DNA from 2 places in the Acetivibrio cellulolyticus CD2 genome. Region 2 is predicted to be linked to the other one. Evidence: a T-box and tRNA genes for the amino acid it is inferred to sense, from the RefSeq annotation. Region 2 holds a T-box; the other holds one or more tRNA genes.
What was found. A T-box is a leader RNA that pairs with one kind of tRNA and senses whether it is charged. The one in region 2 lies ahead of ACECE_RS0219965 (glycine--tRNA ligase), so its partner is inferred to be a tRNA-Gly.
Positions count from the first base shown of each region.

Region 1: it has a tRNA-Gly gene. The T-box ahead of ACECE_RS0219965 (glycine--tRNA ligase) is inferred to sense a tRNA for this amino acid. The anticodon was not compared.

Region 1 is NZ_JH556659.1:687,225-690,650, reverse strand. It holds gene murB (UDP-N-acetylmuramate dehydrogenase) at 1-54, opposite strand, end outside; gene ACECE_RS0222945 (phosphatase) at 164-889, opposite strand; gene hprK (HPr(Ser) kinase/phosphatase) at 953-1,885, opposite strand; tRNA gene ACECE_RS0222935 (tRNA-Gly) at 2,144-2,217, opposite strand; tRNA gene ACECE_RS0222930 (tRNA-Gly) at 2,260-2,334, opposite strand; gene ACECE_RS0222925 (PilZ domain-containing protein) at 2,623-3,246, shown strand.
Region 2 is NZ_JH556658.1:1,039,138-1,042,563, reverse strand. It holds gene ACECE_RS0219975 (dockerin type I domain-containing protein) at 1-893, shown strand, start outside; gene ACECE_RS0219970 (hypothetical protein) at 1,097-1,435, shown strand; T-box leader at 1,552-1,803, shown strand; gene ACECE_RS0219965 (glycine--tRNA ligase) at 1,856-3,238, shown strand; gene ACECE_RS0219960 (hypothetical protein) at 3,308-3,426, shown strand, end outside.

The sequences.
Region 1 (3,426 bases), on a different contig from region 2:
ATCAACTTTTATGTTTTCCTTCCCTACCAGATTCTCAAGAAGTTCTAAAAACATTTCTTTTTCCAATAATTCCAGCCCCTTACTTTTAGCCGGCATATGCCATATTATTTATATTTATCTATTATATTTTACTTTGTTCAAATGCTTTATAGAATAGATAGCGTTATCCTTTTCTTATTCTTTTCCTTTTATTCTCAATAAATTCATTAAAATTAGATACTGAAATATTCATAACAAGACTTTCAGGCATTCCAATCTCATCTAAAAGCCTTTCCACTCTGTCAAACTTACCTACCTCAAAACTTATGTGAGCATCGCTTCCGCATACTATTTTTACACCCTTTTTCTTGCACTCAATGGCAAAATTCCTGCAATTTTCTTCACAACCAGCTCTGACCATAAATGAGTGGTTATTAATCTCAATGAATTTTCCATATTCTCTAGCAGCCGAAACAACTTCTTCAATATCCACCTCAAACTGAGGAGTACCGGGATGTGCTATAGCATCAATATATGGATTTTTCAAAAGGTTAATATACGCATTTGTGTGTTGTTCCTTTGAACCTGGTGTTATACATATATCATGAAAACTTGCCATAACAAAATCAAGCCTTCTCAAATAATCATCAGGCATATCTACATTTCCATCATAATCCACAATATTAGCCTCTACACCTTTTAATACCCTTACCCCATATAATACTTCCGGAATTGACCTTAAGTTACTAAAATGATAAAAATACGGTGCGCCCTTCATTGCAGGACCATGGTCAGTAACAGCAAACATCTCTATACCATTAACCGCCGCTTCCCTCGCCATTTCCTGTACGGTACTGTATGCGTGTCCACTCGCTACAGTGTGAGTATGTGTGTCTACAACAAATTTCAATTTGTACCCTCCAATTGTACTTTATCTAAATAAAGACCTTTTTCACTCTAAACTATGCAAAACCTATTCCTGTGTCGCCTTGTTAATTTCCCCTAGAACCCTCTCATTTAAAACCTTAGCAGCATTATAACCCATTTTCTTCTGTCTGTTATTCATTGCTGCGACCTCAGCTATTATAGCCAAATTTCTTCCTGGCCTTACTGGAATAATAAGGCAAGGCACATTTATACCAAGAATATCCGTATACTCATCTACCAAACCCAAACGGTCATAGTTCTTCTTTTCATCCCAGAATTCCAACTGAATAACCAAATTTATATTTTCAGTAACCTTTACAGATCCAACTCCATAAAGATTCTTAACATCGAGGATTCCTATCCCTCTTATTTCAATAAAGTGCCTAATGATATCAGGTGCTGTACCAACAAGCGATTTATCGGACACTCTCCTTATCTCAACAACGTCATCAGCTACAAGTCTATGCCCTCTTTTTACAAGCTCAAGGGCAGTTTCACTTTTACCAACTCCGCTTTCTCCCAGTATCAAAATACCTTCCCCATATACTTCAACAAATACTCCATGCTTGGTTATCCTTGGAGCCAACTGCACATTGAGGTACCTTATAACTCCGCTTAAAAACCTCGAAGTAATATCATTAGTCCTAAGGATAGGTATTTCATACTTGCGTGATACATCTATCATCTCGGGGAAAACATCCAATCCCCTTGCAACAACCATACATGGGAAGCCGCATTTGAAGAATTCATCCAAACGAGAATACCTTTCCTCAGATGACATAGCCGCAAGGTATGTAGTTTCAACTTTCCCTATAATCTGAATTCTATCTGTTCCAAAGTACTCCAGATAACCAACAAGCTGAAGACCAGGACGGTTTATATCAGATGAAGTAATTACAATGTCATCAATCCTTTTGCAGCTAGATATATCCTCAAGCTGAAATTCATCCATGACTTCCCTTAAAGTAACAGAAAACATCATCAAATTCCCCCTAAATAAAAATCTATTGTTCCAAGGCATTTCAAAAATCTACATTTAGCAATAAAATTAAGTTCTCCTGAAACACCAATTAATGATAACCTAATCCACAATTATTATAACATATTAAATTTTTATTCCAATAAAAATATCTCGAACAAAAATGGTATAATTTCGAAAAGCATAACTCGCTTCTTATGAAACAGAGTATATATAACAGAAAAGCCGTACGAATAAATACTCATACGACTCTTCAAATGGAGCGGGTGATGGGAATCGAACCCACGCAATCAGCTTGGAAGGCTGATGTTCTACCATTGAACTACACCCGCATATAATGTAGGAATTAATCCAACAATTATCCTACATTTTTTTGGAGCGGGTTACGAGATTTGAACTCGCGACTTTCACCTTGGCAAGGTGACACTCTACCGCTGAGTTAAACCCGCATATCAACAATTGCAAAAGTAATTATACAGGCTTATAAATATTTTGTCAACATATTTTTTATAGGTATATTCTACCATTTTACTTGCAACCATTGCTGCAATATGTTATTATTTTATAAAATGATTTTTTGTCGTTTTTTGCATATTTTTATTTTTATTTTTTATCTTGTTATAAATGATTTTATGATATATTATTAATTTATAAGCTTTCTCTTTTATTTTGATCTTAATGGCACGAATATGACTTTTCACGCATTTTACTTCAATAATAGTAATGGAGTGATATTAATGGAAATTAAGACAGGAGACATTGTATCTGTTCGTCATTTCTCCGGAACAAAGCTGTTTAAAAGTCTGGTACTGGACTCTCGAAACGAAGTAATACTAGTAAAGCCTGTTGAAGATATAACACTTCTCAATTGTTCGCAAGGAGACCCTTTGGTACTCGGGTCAGAATTGGAAAACGAGATTTATATTTCAAGTTGTACAATTTTGAATTTGGACAAAGATGAAAATACAATTGAAATAAAAATCGATAATTACGAAACAACTACAAACAAAAGACTGTTTGTAAGATTTCCTGTATCACTTTACGCCGAAGCAAGAATTGGAGAATCGCAAAAGAAGCATCTTGCTATAGTTAAGAACATCAGCTATAGTGGTATGATGATATTCTCAAAAGCTGACTTTCCTTTATACCAAGAGCTTAAATTTGAAATACACGCAGGTGCAGGTGTTACAATTAATCTTAAAGCCACTATAATCAGGAAGGTAAAGGATACCTATAATTACGAGTATGGTCTTAAAATCGTCTATACGGATGTACATACTCCTAACCTCCTAAAGAAATACTTGGTGCTGCTTAAGAAAGAACAGGAAGAATCTATAAGGAAGTTCAAGGAGTTAAGTTAGATCTTATTCAAAAACAAAATCAGCTATTTTTTAAAAATAATTAGAGTGTCGAAGCACTTAGAAATAAAAGCCTCGACACTCTAATTTTAGAGTTTATTATCCTTTCTTAATTTTATATTTAAGCGAAACTCCATACAAAGTTCCTTTTGCAGTGTTTGACTTTTATTACAAGTTAGCGTA
Region 2 (3,426 bases):
GGGATAGTTTTTTTGAAGACGCCACCGACTGGGGCGGGGGAGGGCATGGATACGGAGTGGAGTTGGGATTCCATGTTACAGACTGTCTTGCGGAAAATAATATATTTAAGCATTTAAGACATTCAATGATGACACATATTGGGGCAAACGGAAACGTATTTGGATATAACTATTCAATCGAACCCTATCAGAATGAAGGCGGTACATGGACACCATGTGATATTTCAATTCATGGGCATTACGCTTATGCAAATTTATTTGAAGGAAATATTGTTCAGGAAGTTACGATTGGAGACTACTGGGGCCCAGCAGGACCGGGTAATACGTTTTTAAGAAATAGGATTGAAAAAGAAGGTATTACTGTGGAGGATTCGTCAAATTATCAGAACTTCATCGGAAATGAGCTGGTATCTGGGAATATTTTATGGGACACTGATTCACGCTATCCTCATAGAATAGATTCATCTACCTTTTTAAGACATGGCAATTATATGGAAGGCAACATAGAATGGGACTTAAATATTTCAGATAAAAGTTTCCCTAAGTCTTATTACATGAGTGATAAACCTAAGTTTTACAACTCTTTACATTGGCCATCAACAGGTTCAGATATTTTAGACGGTACAAATCCTGCAAGGGAAAGATATCTTGGGAATACAATACCTGACACTCAAATAACATATGGAGATGTGCACGGAGATGGAGCTGTAAACTCTATTGATTTTGGGGTTATGAGAATGTATCTTTTGGGTATGATAGATAAGTTTACATCCGAAAAATGTTTTGTTCAAGGCGATGTAAATGGAGATGGAAACGTCAATTCAATAGACTTTGGATTTATGAGAATGTTCCTTCTGGGTACGATTGATGAATTTCCTGCTAAAGAAAAATAGTAGTTCTATTATTGAATATGATGAAGATACCACCATAGCAATAAATGAAATGTAGTAGCCGCTGGTGTTAAAGAGGATATCCAATTGAATATTGAATGGAATAGTTTACAACAGACACCTAAATTTAAACCGCTAAAAGAAAGAAGTTTATATTGAAATAAAAGCTAAGGATAATATTTCTAATTAAATGGAAAAATGATATAATGGACAATATAAATTTTAAAGGAAGTGCTGTAATGGAAGATAAGATGTTTGAATTAATGACCAAGATGTATTCTGACATGACAACTAAATTTGATGCAATGGACAATAAAATAGATTCAATATCAACGGAAATTAAAGATATCAAAAGTGACATTAAAGGAATTAAAGGTGATATAGTAAGAATTGAAAATAAACTTGATAGCAATTCAAAAGCTCTATTTGATGGTTATAATCAGGTTTATGATAAAGTTGTAGTTGTAGAAAAAGCAGTAAATGACCTTTCATTAAAAGTAGAAAAGCAAGAAGTTGAGGTAAAAGTAATTAAAGGCAGTAAATAAGAAAAACGAATCTTATATCGTATCATATTCCTGCCCTGTAAGTAATTTTAAGAAACTTTCATAATTTTATTATTGACAGAAGTGTAAAAATTGTTTACCCTATTAAGTAACATAAACTAAAAGTTATGAAAAAGGATAGTATATATTGACTTGATTTCAGAGAGAAGATGGATGGTGCAAATCTTTATGACAGCAATATAGAAGGCGCTTTTGAACTGTGGATTGAAAGGATGTATTCCAAATAGATACCACCGGATATTCCCCCGTTATAAAGGAAACAGCATAAAGACTTTTCTCGTGCTGGTTGAGTGCAGATTCATCTGAATTTAGGTGGTACCACGGACTGTAAATATGAGTTCGCCCTAAGCAAAAAGCTTAGTGCGGACTTTTTATTTTCTATAAAAAAGGAGGTAAATTAATATGAAAACTGTGACTTTAGAAGAAATGGCGGCATATTGCAACCGATATGGATTTATATTTCAAGGAAGCGATATATATGGTGGCTTAGCAAACACTTGGGATTACGGTCCGCTAGGTACGAGGTTAAAAAACAATATAAAAGATGCTTGGAGATATTATTTTATTCAAATAAGAGATAACAGTTTTGAATTGGATTCAGACATTCTGATGAATCCTACTACCTGGGAGGCTAGTGGACATCTGGAAAGTTTCACTGATCCCCTGTTGGATTGTAAAGAATGTAAGACAAGACATCGTGCGGATATACTGATTAATGATTTTGATGAATCAGCAAATGCTGATGCAATGACTGAAGATGAGATGGTAAAATTCATAAAAGATAAAAAAGTACCATGCCCTAAATGTGGAAAATCTAATTTAACAGATATAAGAAAGTTTAATCTAATGTTTTCAACGCAATGCGGTAGTACACAGGAAACATCAAACACTATTTACCTTAGACCGGAAAATGCTCAGGGTGAATATGTTAATTTTTTAAATGTATTGCGTACAATGAGAACAAAGCTGCCCTTTAGCATTGGCCAGATAGGTAAGGCATTTCGTAACGAAATTACAAAAGGAAAATTTACATTTAGAACGATTGAATTTGAACAGATGGAATATCAAACATTTTGCAAGCAGGGTGATGATGAAGCCTTGTATGAGTATTTCAAGGATTATGGAATTAAATTCTTTGAATTCATTGGACTGTCTAAGGAGCATTTACAATTTCGAGATCATAAAAAACTTGCTCATTATGCAAAAGCAGCATGTGATATAGAATATTTGTTTCCATTTGGCTGGGGAGAAATTAATGGAACGCACAATAGGACTGATTTTGATTTGCAAAGACACCAGGAGTTTTCCGGAAAGAATATGGAGTATTTTGATACAGAGACAAATGAGAAGTATATTCCCTATGTAATTGAGTCAACCTATGGCCTGGATCGACTTGTGCTGGCCGTTTTGTTTGAGTCTCTTCTAGAAGAAGAGTTAGAAAACGGAGAAACAAGGCAGGTTTTGAAGATTAAGCCTTCGCTTGCGCCTATAAAGGTAAATGTACTGCCTCTTATCAAAAAACGTCATGCTGAAAAAGCACAGGAAATTTATAATGAATTGAAAAAGTATTTTATGGTTTCTTATGATGATGCTGGAAATATCGGAAAACGTTATCGCAGGGGAGATGCCATTGGAACACCGTATTCGGTTACGATAGATGATACAACACTAGATAACAACACAGTGACTGTACGCGAACGGAATACCATGCATCAGGTAACCATAACAGTTGACAAATTAAAGTGCTATTTACTTGAAAATATAGGCATAAGCCAATATGCTTGATATACTGTATAGGTAGGGGTTACAAAACATTGTAAGAGGCTAGGTGTTTTTTTGATAAACAATAAGAAAATGATTCAATGGATTGAGAGTGGAAAGCAATTTGGTAAAATTTTTTCATTTGAGAAGGATAAAAAAACTATATGGTCTTCTGTCGGCATTCAAAAATGGCAAAACGTGTATAAAGTTTA